DNA from 4 places in the Catenulispora yoronensis genome. Region 1 is predicted to be linked to each of the others. Evidence: riboswitches for the same ligand, from Rfam matches in the RefSeq annotation. Region 1 holds a riboswitch; each other region holds the start of a gene.
The links. Region 1 has a riboswitch for cobalamin ahead of ABD481_RS32850 (CbtB domain-containing protein). Riboswitches for the same ligand answer to the same signal wherever they lie in the genome.
Positions count from the first base shown of each region.

Region 2: it holds a riboswitch for cobalamin, as region 1 does, so the genes downstream of both, cobN (cobaltochelatase subunit CobN) here and ABD481_RS32850 (CbtB domain-containing protein) in region 1, are expected to answer to the same signal.
Region 3: it holds a riboswitch for cobalamin, as region 1 does, so the genes downstream of both, ABD481_RS09535 (ribonucleoside-diphosphate reductase subunit alpha) here and ABD481_RS32850 (CbtB domain-containing protein) in region 1, are expected to answer to the same signal.
Region 4: it holds a riboswitch for cobalamin, as region 1 does, so the genes downstream of both, ABD481_RS13245 (ABC transporter substrate-binding protein) here and ABD481_RS32850 (CbtB domain-containing protein) in region 1, are expected to answer to the same signal.

Region 1 covers NZ_BAAAQN010000050.1:55,080-58,280, forward strand. Annotated here, with positions in the region: gene ABD481_RS32845 (MFS transporter) at 1-1,070, opposite strand, end outside; cobalamin riboswitch at 1,180-1,340, shown strand; gene ABD481_RS32850 (CbtB domain-containing protein) at 1,385-1,609, shown strand; gene ABD481_RS32855 (CbtA family protein) at 1,631-2,521, shown strand; gene ABD481_RS32860 ((2Fe-2S)-binding protein) at 2,532-3,201, shown strand, end outside.
Region 2 covers NZ_BAAAQN010000007.1:39,732-42,932, forward strand. Annotated here, with positions in the region: gene cobN (cobaltochelatase subunit CobN) at 1-1,694, opposite strand, end outside; adenosylcobalamin (AdoCbl) riboswitch at 1,716-1,853, opposite strand; gene ABD481_RS08065 (cobalamin biosynthesis protein) at 1,900-2,844, opposite strand; gene ABD481_RS08070 (COG4280 domain-containing protein) at 2,984-3,201, shown strand, end outside.
Region 3 covers NZ_BAAAQN010000008.1:127,328-130,528, reverse strand. Annotated here, with positions in the region: gene ABD481_RS09550 (quinone oxidoreductase family protein) at 1-153, shown strand, start outside; gene ABD481_RS09545 (ScbR family autoregulator-binding transcription factor) at 160-831, shown strand; gene ABD481_RS09540 (PPOX class F420-dependent oxidoreductase) at 919-1,308, shown strand; cobalamin riboswitch at 1,437-1,596, shown strand; gene ABD481_RS09535 (ribonucleoside-diphosphate reductase subunit alpha) at 1,830-3,201, shown strand, end outside.
Region 4 covers NZ_BAAAQN010000013.1:8,553-11,753, reverse strand. Annotated here, with positions in the region: gene ABD481_RS13250 (enoyl-CoA hydratase/isomerase family protein) at 1-670, shown strand, start outside; cobalamin riboswitch at 895-1,032, shown strand; gene ABD481_RS13245 (ABC transporter substrate-binding protein) at 1,146-2,168, shown strand; gene ABD481_RS13240 (FecCD family ABC transporter permease) at 2,535-3,201, shown strand, end outside.

The sequences.
Region 1 (3,201 bases):
ACCGCGAGCAGCGTGAGCCCGCCGACCAGCAGCGGCCGCTCGCCGACCCGCGGGACCAGGGCGCCGGTGATCGGGGCGATGAGCGTCAGCGTCAGCGTCCACGGGATCAGGCGCAGACCGGTGGCCAGCGGGTCGTAGCCGAGGCCGACCTGGAGATACTGCGTGAGCAGGAACGTGACGCCGACCGTCGTGGCGTACATCAGGAACCCGGCCGCGTTGCCGCCGGAGAACGCCGGGACGCGGAAGAACCGCATCGGCAGCATCGGCGCGTCGACCCGCAGCTCCCAGACGACGAAGGCGACCGCCAGGACGCCGCCCGCCGCCAGCGTGCCGACCGTCTCCGCGCCGGCCCAGCCGACGGCGTTGCCCCGCACCAGGCCCCAGACCAGGCCGAACGCGGCGCCAGTGACGAGGACGAGGCCTGCGACGTCCAGCCGCCGCGCCGGGCCGGTGCTCTCCGCCGTTTTGGCGCGCGCCAGCGGCATCAGCAGCAGCCCGATCGGCACGTTCACCCAGAAGATCCAGTGCCAGTCGAGCCCCTGGGTGATCGCGCCGCCGACCACCGGTCCGCCGACCGTGCCCAGGCCCGTCACGCTGCTGAACGTCCCCAGCGCCTTGGCCCGCTGGCGGCCCGGGAAGGCCACGCTGAGCAGCACCATCGCGTGCGGCATGATCAGCGCCGAGCCGACGCCCTGGACGGCGCGGGCCCCGATCAGCAGCCCGGTGTCCGGGGCGAGCGCGCAGGCCGCCGAGGCGACGGTGAAGATCGCGATGCCGGTGAGGAACATCCGGCGGCGGCCCAGGCGGTCGCCGAGGGCGGAGGCCGGCATCAGCAGCACCGCGAAGCTCAGTGTGAACGCGGTGATCGTCCACTCCAACTCGGCCATCGACGCGCCGAGGTCGAGGCGGATCTTGTTCAGCGCCGTGGTGACGACCAGCATGTCCAGGACCACCATCAGCGAGGCCACCGAGGCCAGGGCGAGGGTCCAGCGCTGGGGCGCGGTCATGCGCGGGGTGGCGGTGTCCGCCGAACCCGCGGCCTCCGCCGCACTCGTTTTTTCCCTGCTCACTCCCGGACCTCCGGTCTCCGCTCGGGGCTTCCCGGCGAAGCACCCGCGGATATGTACCGGCGGCGGAGCCGAAAATCGTCGCGCGCGGCCGACCCGGTGATCGACATCTCTTTGACGCGGTGCGTGCGCGGCCCTACGCTGCCCAAGCAAGGTACTGGGACAGGAAGCCGGTGCAATTCCGGCACGGTCGCGCCACTGTGAGCCCCCTGCTTCGTCGGGCAGTCGAAGCGGGCGGGTGAGTCAGACCCTCCCCGGTCGACCCGCTCCATCGAACAGGGACGCAAGATCCCGAAGGAGGGCTCTCTATGAGCACCATGCCTGTTTCCCCTGCCCCGGCCTCCCCGGTCTCGGTTCCGACGCCGCTGGTGGTCTCCGCGGCCACGGCGCGGCTGTGGATCGGCGGCACGATGCTGTTCGCGCTGCTGGCGTACTACTTCATCGGCGTGGACCAGGGCGCGTTCTCCGTCTTCGGCGGGGACATGCATCTGCACGAGTTCGTGCACGATGCCCGCCACCTGCTCGGCTTCCCCTGCCACTGAGCCGCGAGGGTCAGTGCTCTGATGGAAAAGCGCATCATCGCGCGCGGCCTGCTGGCCGGCGCGCTCGCCGGTCTGCTCGCGTTCCTGTTCGCGCGGGTGTTCGCCGAGTCGGTCATCGACAAGGCGATCGCCTACGAGAGCGGCCGGGACGCGGCGCAGGCCGCGCTGAACCAGGCCGCCGGGTTGCCGGCGGACGCTGCCGATCCGGACCTGTTCAGCCGTACCGTGCAGGCCGATATCGGTATCGGGGTCGGGATGATCGGCTTCGGGGCGGCGATGGGCGGACTGTTCGCGGTCGCCTATCTGCTGTGCCTGGGCCGGGTCGGCCGGATCCAGCCCAAACCGCTGGCGCTGCTGGTGGCGGGGGCCGGGTTCGCCGGGTTCTACCTCGTGCCGTTCCTGAAGTACCCGGCCAACCCGCCGGCGATCGGGCATCCGGACACCATCCGCGCCCGGGGGCTGCTCTATTTGGCGATGGTGGCCTGTTCGCTGGCGTTCCTGTTCGCGGCGGTGTGGGCCGGTCGCCGACTCGCGGCCCGGTTCGGGAACTGGAACGCGACGGTGCTGGCCGCTGTCGGCTTCGCGGCGGCGATCGGCATCGTGATGGCGGTCCTGCCCTCGCTCGGAGAACTGTCGGCGAACGTCCGCGAGTTCGGGCACCACGCGAGCGAGACGCCGCTGCCGCTGACCGACGGCAAGGGCGCGATCGTCTACCCGGGCTTCCCGGCCGACGTGCTGTTCTCGTTCCGGCTCTACTCGATCCTGGCGCAGGCGCTGCTGTGGGGCACCCTCGGCCTGGCCTTCGGGCCGATGGCCGAACGGGTGCTCCGCCCGGCGATGCAGCCCGCGACCGGGACGCCGGGCAACGCCGAGGCCGCCGGGAATGCGGGCGCGATGCCCGCGGCGGTGTGAGGATTGCCGGGTGACGAACGGAGTTCCGGCCCTGGCGCTGGTGAGTGAGGAGCTCGCAGCGCTGGGGCCGTACTTCGGCGCCGCGTTCCACGCCGGCTCGGAGTCGTGCGAGGCGCCGTGGCGTCCCTTCGCCGAGCTGGTCGAGGAGCCGGGGGCGATGGCGGAGCGGGTCGCGGGCGTGCGCGGATACCTGGCGGCCGGCAGCGGACAGGACATTGAGAAGGTCGAGCTGCGAGTCGCGGCTTCCGTGGCGCATTTGGGGCTGGTCGCGCGGGTGATGTCGCCGCTGTTCGGACTGGGTGTGCTGTACGGGTGGCGGGGATCGGTGCGGGCCGGGGACCTGCGATGGCAGCCCGGCTTGGCGAGTACTTTTCCGTTGTCGATCAACGAGGCCGTGGTCGAGGGCCGTCCCGACGGCCGGATCACCGACGGCCGGCCCGACGGCCGGATCACCGACGGCGTGGTCACGGAGTTGGAGACGCTGATGGCGTCGTTCGGCGTCAACCGGCACATCTTGCGAGGGAACGTCGCGTCGGCACTGGTCGGCGCCGGCAAGGCGCTGGCGGCGGCACGGCCGGCACTGAGGGATCGGGCGACGGCCGAGCTGGGGGTTCTCCTGGCGCGCGCGGAGCTGGCAGGCAGCGTGGGGTACGCGGCGGACGGGAGCTTCCGACGTCGGA
Region 2 (3,201 bases), on a different contig from region 1:
GTGGCGTGGGCCCGGCGCTTGGCCTGGGTGCCCTCGCCGGGGTCGTTGACGATGAACGGGTAGATCAGCGGCAGCTCGCCGAGGACCGCGTCCGGAGCGCAGGAGCGCGACAGGCCCAGGCCCTTGCCGGGGAGCCACTCCAGCGTGCCGTGCTTGCCGAGGTGCACGACGGCGTCCGCACCGAAGGACTGTTCCAGCCAGCGATAGGCGGCGAGGTAGTGGTGGCTCGGCGGCAGGTCCGGGTCGTGGTAGATCGCGATCGGGTTCTCGCCGAAGCCGCGCGGCGGCTGGATCATCAGCAGGATGTTGCCGAACTGGAGCGAGGCCAGGACGACGTCGCCGGTCTCGCCGTCGACGTAGAGCGAGCCGGGCGGCTCGCCCCAGTGCCGCCGGACGCCCTCCCGAAGGTCGGCCGGGAGCGCCGCGAACCAGGACTCGTACTCGCGCAGCGGGACCCGGGCCGGAGCCGCCGCGAGCTGGTCCTCGGTGAGCCACTCCACGTCGTGGCCGCCGGCGGCGATCAGGCGGTGGATGAGCTCGTCGCCGTCCTCCGGGAAGTCGCCGACGGCGTAGCCGGCCTCGCGCAGCGCCGCGAGGAGGCGGACGGCCGAGGCGGGGGTGTCGAGACCGACCGCGTTGCCGATCCGCGCATGCTTGGTCGGGTAGGACGACAAGACCAGCGCGAGCTTCTTCTCGGCGTTGGGGATCGCGCGGAGAGCGGCGTGGCGATACGCGATGCCGGCCAGACGCTGGGCGCGTTCTTCGTCCGCGACATAGATGGGGATACCCGCTTCGCCCTGCTCCTTGAAGGAGAAGGGGACGGAGATCAAGCGGCCGTCGAACTCGGGGATCGCGACCTGCATCGCGGCGTCCATCGGCGTCAGCGCGGCGTCAGAGTCCTGCCACGCCTCGCGAGAGGTGGTGAGACAGAGTCCTTGGATGATGGGGATGTCCAGGCTCGCGAGGGCGCCGACGTCCCAACTCTCTTCCGAGCCCCCGGCGCTGGCGTCCGCCGCCGTGGTGCCGCCCGCCGCGAGGACGGTGACGATGAGGGCGTCACAGGGGGCGAGCAGGTCTACGAGGCCCTGAGCAGTGGGGTCCGAGAGACCGCGTAGAGAGTTGCAGTAGATGGGCAGCGCCGCCGCGCCCCGGGTTTCGAGAGCTGCGGTAAGGGTGTCGATGAAGGCGGTGTTGCCCGAGAGCTCGTGGGCTCGGTAGAAGATGATGCCCACCGTGGGACGGCGATCATCGGGCGCGGCGGGAGCGCCGTGCACCCCGAACTCCGGCATCGCCGCCGGCGCCTCGAATCCCTCCCCGCCACCGAGCACGGTGTCGGCGAGGAAGGCGGCCAGCTGGCCGAGGTTCCCCGGGCCTCCGGCAGTGAGGTAGTTCAACGTCTCAGCCGCGACGCCGCCCGGCACGGTCGACAGCGCCATCAGCTCCGCGTCCGGCACGGCTTCGCCGCCGAGCACGACGGCCGGAACGCCGCTGGCGGCAACAGCGTCGACGAGCCATTGCCACAGCCGATGCCCGCCGAGCAGGCGCAGCACGACGACGTCGGCGTCGGCGAGCAGCGGCGCCAACGACTCGGCGTCCAGGCGCGCCGGGTTGGCGGTGCGATAGGCCGCGCCGGAGGCGTGGGCGGCCAGCAGCTCGGTGTCGGCGGTGGACAGCAGCAGAACGCGCGCAGGCATGCGGCGGCACTTCCTCTCGCGGAGTCCGCGCTCCGCCTCGGGCCGATGATGACGGACGGCAGGCAGTTCCTGACTTCCGCCTGAAGAGGCGGTCACAGTTGCGGGACAGTGCCCGATTCGCACGGGCTTCCTGGTTCTGACGTCCGGGGACAGTGTGACAGATCGGGGCGGGTGCCTCTATCCGCCAGTACCCGCCTACTGCCTACTACCCCTTCCGCCCCAGTGCCCAAGCCACCCGCACCGCGACCCCCGCCGACACGACCCCCACCACCCCGGACAACGCCGTGGCCCGATGAATGTCGGCCACCCGCGGCGCCCGCCCCGTCCCCATCACGGGCCGGTCCTCGACCACGTCCCCGTACTTGTTGGTCCCGCCGAGCCGCAGCCCCAGCGCGCCGGCGGCGGACGCCTCGCATCGACCGGCGTTGGGACTCGGGTGTCGACCGCCGTCGCGAAGCAGCACCTTGAGAGTCCGCCGAGGGCTCCCGAGGATCGCCGGCGCACTGACCACCGTGGCCGCGCCCGTGAACCTGGCCGGAAGGTAGTTGAGCACATCATCCAACCGCGCGGCGGCCCATCCGAAGTTCAGATACTTCTCGTTCCGGTACCCGACCATCGCGTCGAGCGTGTTCGCCGCCCGATACGCCAGCAGCCCGGGAATCCCCGCCACCGCACCCCACAACAACGGCGCCACCACGGCGTCGGACGTGTTCTCCGCCACGGACTCGACGACCGCCCGCGCGATCTCGTCGGTGTCCAGCTTGCTCGGATCCCGCCCGCACAAATGAGGCAGCCGCTCGCGCGCCGCCTCCACGTCACCCGCGCTGAGCAACGACCCGATCGCCGTCGCCTCCCGCCGCAACGACGTCCCCCCGAGCACCGTCCACGTCGCCAGCGCGGTCAACGCGGCCTGTGTCACCGGCCGCCCGCGCCCCATCCGCTCCGCGACGCCCCCCACGGCAGCAGCGCCCGCCACCAACGCGCCCGCGTACCCGACCCCCGCACCGCGCGAATCGGCATACATCGTCTTTCGCAACGCCGACGCGGCCCGGCCGAACCCCGCCACCGGGTGCCCCCGGCGCGGATCGGCGAAATACCAGTCGGCCGCGAAGCCGAGCGCCAGGCCCACAGCACGGGAAGAAGATCGCATGCGCACAACTTAGCGACGCCGCGCTGCCTACGGCGCGCCGTCGCCGGATTGACGTGACGCGCCGTGACCGGATCGACCCGACCGAATCGACCCGACCGGATTGACGTTGTCAACGGACCCGACAAGCTACATTGACCCCGTGGGAACAGCCTTCCTGCTGCTGTCGGTCTTCCTGGCCTGCGCGGTCGAAGCCGTGGAGGCCCTCACCATCGTGCTCGCCGTCGGTATCACCCGAGGCTGGCGGCCCGCCCTGCAAGGCGTCGCGGCGGGCCTGCTCCTGCTCGCCGTCGTGGTGGCGGCCCTGGGCCCGGCGCTGACCGTCCTCCCCCTCAAAGCCCTGCGCCTCGTGGTCGGCGG
Region 3 (3,201 bases), on a different contig from region 1:
GGCGAGCTGATCGCCGCCGTGTTCGCGCTCGTCGAGGGCGGGCTGACGCTCCCGGCACCGCGCGTGGTCGGCTGGGACCAGGCGATCGAGGCGCACATCGCGCAGGCCGAGGGCCGCAGCCCCGGCAAGACCGTCGTCGCGGTCCGGGGCTGAGCGGCCGTGACCCCGACGCGCGGGGCCGCCGAGCCCATGCAGGAACGGGCCCGGCGGACCCGCCGCGCCATCCTGCTGGCCGCCGCCGAAGCCTTCGCGGAGAACGGCTACCTGGCCACGACCACGAGCGACATCGCGGCGCGCGCCGGCGTGACCAAGGGCGCGCTGGTGTTCCATTTCCCGGCCAAGGCGGGGGTGGCGGTGGCGATCGTGGAGGAGTGCTACGAGCAGTGGCCGACCGTGGTCGCCGACGCGCGGCTGCGGCACGAGCGGATGACCGAGGTGATCGGCGAGGTGCTGCACCGGGTGGCGATGCAGATCCGGGAGGATCCGATCGTGCGCGCGACGGTGCGATTGCAGGCGGAGCGGGCGCTGATCGGGGAGCCGGTGCGGACGCCGCATGTGGCGTGGACGGCGGCCATGACCGAGTTGTTCCAGGCCGCGGAGCGGCGGGGCGAGCTGCGGTCCGGGGCGGATCCGGCGGTGCTGGGCCGGGTGGTGGTGGCGTCGTTCCACGGCGTGCAGCACGTGTCGGGCTCGCTGTCCGGGCACGCGGACGTGGGCGAGCGGGTCGCGGAGTGGTGGGCGGTGTTCCGGGCCGGGTTCGAGGCCGGGCCCGAAACCGAGTCCGAAACCGGGTCCGAAACCGAGTCCGAGGCCGAGTCCGAGGCCGAATAGCGGGGAGCTGCGACGATCAGGGATCGTGATCGCTGCGAGTCCGAGCGCGACTTGCGGGGGCGGCGGTGCCCCGGGTGGAGTGGAGCCATGTCTGTGATCCCGGAGTCGCACGCCGACCTGCTTGAGCGCCCCGTCTTCTGCCACCTCGCCACCGTCCGCGCGGACGGGACGCCGCATGTGAACCCGATGTGGTTCCTGTGGGACGGCGAGTTCCTGTCCTTCACCACCTCCACGAAGCGGGCGAAGCACAAGGAGCTCACCGAGCGTCCGCACGCCGCGGTGTCGATCAACGATCCGGAGGCGCCGTACCGGTATCTGGAGCTGCGGGGCACGGTGGAGCGGATCGAGCCGGACCCGGAGGGCGAGTTCTTCGCGGTGCTGGCGGACCGCTACGCGCTGCCGATGGACGGTCCGGTCGGCGACGCGCCGTACCGGGTGCGGATCTACCTGCGGCCCGCGCACGCCACGTTCCAGTAGGCCCCTGAGATACAGCATGTTGGTTGTGAATTGAGCCTCGCCACAAGATATGGTGTCTGACGCAGCTGGTTCGGCCGGTTGTCCCCGTCCCCGCCGTCCGGCGGGGCGCGGACGGCGGCCGAGGCAAGAGGGAACCCGGTGCGAGTCCGGGACTGCCCCGCAGCGGTGAGTGGGAACGACCGCCGTCGTCGAACACTGGGCCTCCGGGCGCCTTCGGGCGCCGGCCCGGGAAGTGACGGCCAGTAGGTTCCGGGGCCCGGCCCCGGACGCCCGCGAGTCCGAAGACCTGCCAGCGGTGCCGTGCCCGGACGTGGGGCACGGCCGGTCCGAGGCCTCGCGGGACGGCTGACGGCGGAAGGCGTCGCGGCCGCGGCCTGCCTTCTCGTCTCCTCGTGCGATGGTCCGGGCCCGGACCTACGACTGGCGAGGAGAGAGTTGTGACGGTCACGCAGGTAGGCGGTGTCGGCATCAGGGTCGACATCGGGGCCGCCGAGATCCCGGGCGCCCCCGGCACCGCCGGGATCCCCGGGGCCGCCGACACCCCTGGGCTTCCCGGTCCCGGTCGGCTCTCGGAGGAGATCCTCGCGGCGTCCATCGCGCGCTCGGCCCGCGACCTCCCGGACGTCGACACCGGCCGGGTGGCGCGCAAGACCTTCGCCGGCCTGCCGTCCGGCGCGACGCCCGCGCAGGCCGCCGAGCTGGCGGTGCAGTGCGCGGCGGAGCTGATCGGCGAGGAGCCGCAGTACTCGAAGCTGGCGGCGCGGCTGCTGGCGGCGGTGATCACCGCCGAGGCGGCCGGGCAGGGGGCGACGTCGTTCAGCGCGGCGATCGCCGTCGGGCATCGGGAGGGCTTGATCGGCGACGTGACCGCGGACTTCGTCGCCGCGTCGGCGGCGCGCTTCGACGCCGCCGTCGACCCGGACGGCGACCTGCGGTTCGAGTACTTCGGGCTGCGCACGGTCTACGACCGCTACCTGCTGCGCCACCCGGTCAGCCGCCAGGTGATCGAGACGCCGCAGCACTTCCTGCTGCGGGTGGCCGCCGGGCTGTCGCAGGAGCCCGCGGAGGCGATCGATTTCTACCGCCTGATGTCCTCGCTGGCCTATCTGCCCAGCTCCCCGACCCTGTTCAACTCCGGGACCCGGCACACCCAGATGTCGTCCTGCTACCTGGTCGACTCCCCGCGCGACGAGCTGGACTCCATCTACGCGCGGTACCACCAGGTGGCGCGGCTGTCGAAGTTCGCCGGCGGCATCGGGATCGGCTTCTCGCGGGTGCGGGGGCGCGGGGCGCTGATCCGCAGCACCAACGGGCGGTCGAACGGCATCGTGCCGTTCCTGCGGACGCTGGACTCCTCGGTGGCGGCGGTCAACCAGGGCGGTCGGCGCAAAGGCGCCGCGTGCGTCTACCTGGAGCCGTGGCATCCGGACATCGAGGAGTTCTTGCAGCTGCGCGACAACACCGGTGAGGACGCGCGCCGCACGCACAACCTGAACCTGGCGAACTGGATCCCGGACGAGTTCATGCGCCGCGTGGAAGCCGACGCGCCGTGGTCGCTGATGGATCCCGACCAGGTCCCGGAGCTGCCCGACCTGTGGGGCGCGGAGTTCGACGCCGCGTACCGGCGGGCCGAGGCCGAGGGGCGGTTCGTGCGGCAGGTCCCGGCGCGCGAGCTCTACGGCAAGATGATGCGGACGCTGGCGCAGACCGGGAACGGCTGGATGACGTTCAAGGACGCGTCGAACCGGCTGTGCAACCAGACGGCTGTCGCGGGCAACACCGTGCACCTGTCGAATCTGTGCACGGAGATCATCGAGGTGTCCTCCGACGCCGAGACGGCGGTGTGCAACCTGGGTTCGGTGAACCTGGCCGCGCATCTGACCGGCGACCGGA
Region 4 (3,201 bases), on a different contig from region 1:
GGCCGACGACCCGGCGGTGCGCGCGGTGGTGGTGTCGTCCGCGCCGCCCGCCGCGGAGGGCAAGAACCACGCCTTCTGCGTCGGCGTCGACCTGAAGGAGCGCAACCGGATGAGCGACGCCGAACTGGTCGCGACCCGGCCCGCGTTCCGGCGCACCTGGTCGGCGTTCGGCTCGCTGCCGATGCCGGTGATCGCCGCGGTGTCCGGATACGCGCTTGGCGGAGGCTGCGAACTGGCGCTCGGCTGCGATCTGATCGTGGCCGACGACGGCGCGGTGTTCGGGCTGCCGGAGGTCTCGGTCGGCGTGATCCCCGGGGGCGGCGGGACGCAGACGCTGGTCCGGCGGGTCGGGATGAACCGCGCAGCCGACCTGATCTTCACCGCACGGCGCATCGACGCCGACGAGGCTGACCGGTTCGGGATGATCGACCGGCGGGTCGCCGGGACGTCGACGGCGCGCGGGGCGGCTTTGGAGTTGGCGCAGCAGATCGCGAAGAACTCGCCGATCGGGGTGCGGAACGCCAAGCACGCGCTGAAGGTCGGGGCGGATCTGCCGCTGGCCGCCGGGCTCGATGTGGAGGACGGGGCGTGGCGGGCCACGGCGTTCTCGGCGGATCGGGCTGAGGGTGTGCGGGCGTTCGTGGAGAAGCGGAAGCCGGTGTGGCCGTAGGGGAGTTGAGGGGGTCGGGTCGGGCTGGGCCGGTCTGACCTGACCTGATCCGGCCCGACTTGACCTGACCCGGCCCGGCCCGGCCGATGGCTGTGTTCGTCGGGCCGCGTCGGGTTGGATCGGGTCGGATCGGGTTGCATCGGGTTGCATTGCGTTCCGTCGAGTTCCGTCGAGTTGCGCAGATCACCAGTCCGCAGAGCGTTCGGGGTTAGTCGTGGGGCGCTGCGCTTGCTAGCGTCTTCGGTGACGGCGGTGTGCCGTCCACAACGTGTGCAGCGAAGCCGGTGCGAGTCCGGCGCTGTCCCGCAACTGTGAGTTCTCCTTTGGGGAGCGAGCCAGGTCGCCTCATACGGTGTGTCAACGTTCGGCCCTCGCGGTTCGGGGCGGTCCGGCTGTGCACATCACGGTCACCTGGGCCGGCGTGCGCTGTGCGGGTCGCGGATCAGCCGGAGGAGCTGACCTCGTGCATTCTCGTCTGCACAACGCGGCGCGGCATGTCGCCGTCGGTGTCATAGCGGGCTCGGCGCTGCTGGCGGCCGGGTGTTCGTCCTCGAAGTCGACGCCGGCCGCGGGGTCCGGGGCGACCGGGGCCTCGACGTCCGCGTCGAGTGCGGCGTCGAGTGGTTCGTCGAGCGCTTCGTCGAGTGCCTCGGCCGACGCCGCGGTGTTCCCGGCGACCGTCACCGCCAAGAACGGCGCGGTGAAGCTCAGCGCGCAGCCGAAGAAGATCGTGTCCCTCTCGCCGTCGGCGACCGAGGACCTGTTCGCGATCGGCGCCGGCGCGCAGGTGGTGGCGGCCGACGACCAGTCCGACTTCCCCGCGAACGCGCCGAAGACCGCGCTGTCCGGCTTCAAGCCCGACGCCGAGGCGATCGCGAAGTACAACCCGGACCTGGTGGTGGTCGCCGCCGATACCTCGAACATCGTCGAGGCCCTGGGCAAGCTCAACATCCCGGTGCTCTGGTTCGACGCGCCCAACAGCCTGGACGACGCCTACTCCCAGATCACCGCGCTCGGCACCGCGACCGGCCACGCCGGCGCGGCGACCTCCGAGGTCGCGGGCATGAAGGACAAGATCACCGCCGCCCTCGCCGCGACCAAGAAGCCGGCCACCCCGCTGAAGTACTACTACGAGGTCGGCACCCCGGGGAACTACAGCGCCACCTCCAAGACCTTCATCGGCTCCATCCTGACCGGGTTCGGCCTGGCCAACGTCGCCGACGCGGCCGACAAGACCGGCGGCGGCTACCCCCAGCTCAGCGACGAGTACCTGGTGACCGCGGCCCCCGACCTGGTCTTCCTGGCCGACACCAAGTGCTGCCAGCAGACCACCGCCACCGTCACCGCCCGCCCCGGCTGGTCCGCCGTCCCGGCCGTGAAGAACGCCGCCAAGGGCACCATCGTCGGCCTCGACGACGACATCGCCTCCCGCTGGGGCCCCCGCCTGGTCGACCTGGTCCAACAAATCTCCGACGCGGTCAACAAGGCCCAGGGCTGAGCCGCGACGATGGGGCGCGCAGCAACGCCCGGCCCGCTCCCGGCCGACACGACGGCGACGCCGAAGGTGACGCTGTCGGCCGGGAGCGGAGCTGGTGCTGGTCAGGGTGCTGACGCGGCGGTTCCGGGCGGCTTGGCGGCGGCGGAACTGGCTGAGTCGGGCGAGGCTGCTGATGTAGCGGTTCCTGGCAGCTTGGGTGAGGTGCCCGAGCTGGTTGGAGCAGCGGAACCGGGCGGCTTGGCCGCGGTTTCCGAGCTGGCTGGCGGGGCGCAACCGGCTGAGTCGGTCCGGTCGGCGGAGCGGGGTGGATCGGCAGGTTCGGACTCCCCAGCCTCTCGCCGCCGCCTGGCGCGTCCGACCATCGCGGTGCTCGTTGCCGGGGTCGTGCTTCTTGGCTCTGTTCTCGTTGCGAGTCTTGGTGGTGCCGCCGGGCTTCCGGTTGCCGGTACCGTCGCCGCGTTGTTGGACAAGGTGCCGTTTGTGCGGCTTGGGACCGGGCTCACGCCGGTGCAGCAGGGGGTGCTGGATCAGATTCGGTTGCCGCGCGTTGTTCTGGCGACGGTTGTCGGGGCGTTGTTGGCGCAGGCGGGGGCTGCTTATCAGGGGGTGTTCCGTAATCCGTTGTCGGACTCCGGGACTATTGGGGCTTCGGCGGGGGCCGGGATGGCGGCGACGCTGGTCATCGTTTATGGCGGTGGGCCTGAGCACACTGTGGTCGGGATCGGGGCGGTGCCGTTGGCGGCGTTCGTCGGGGGGTTGGCGGGGGTGCTGGCCAGCTATGTGCTCGGGACGTTGGTCGGGCGTGGGGGGACCGCGTCGTTGATCCTGGCCGGGGTGGCGGTCAGTTCGTTCGTCGGGTCGGTGCAGGCGTTCGTCATGCAGAGCAGCAGTGCGGATGTGAAGCAGGTCTATTCGTGGTTGTTCGGCAGCTTCTCGGCTGCCGACTGGGGGTTGGTGCGGTTGGCGCTGCCGTATGCCGCCATCAGTGTCCTGATTGTCACGCTGCATGCCCGGCATCTGGACGTGCTCGCGC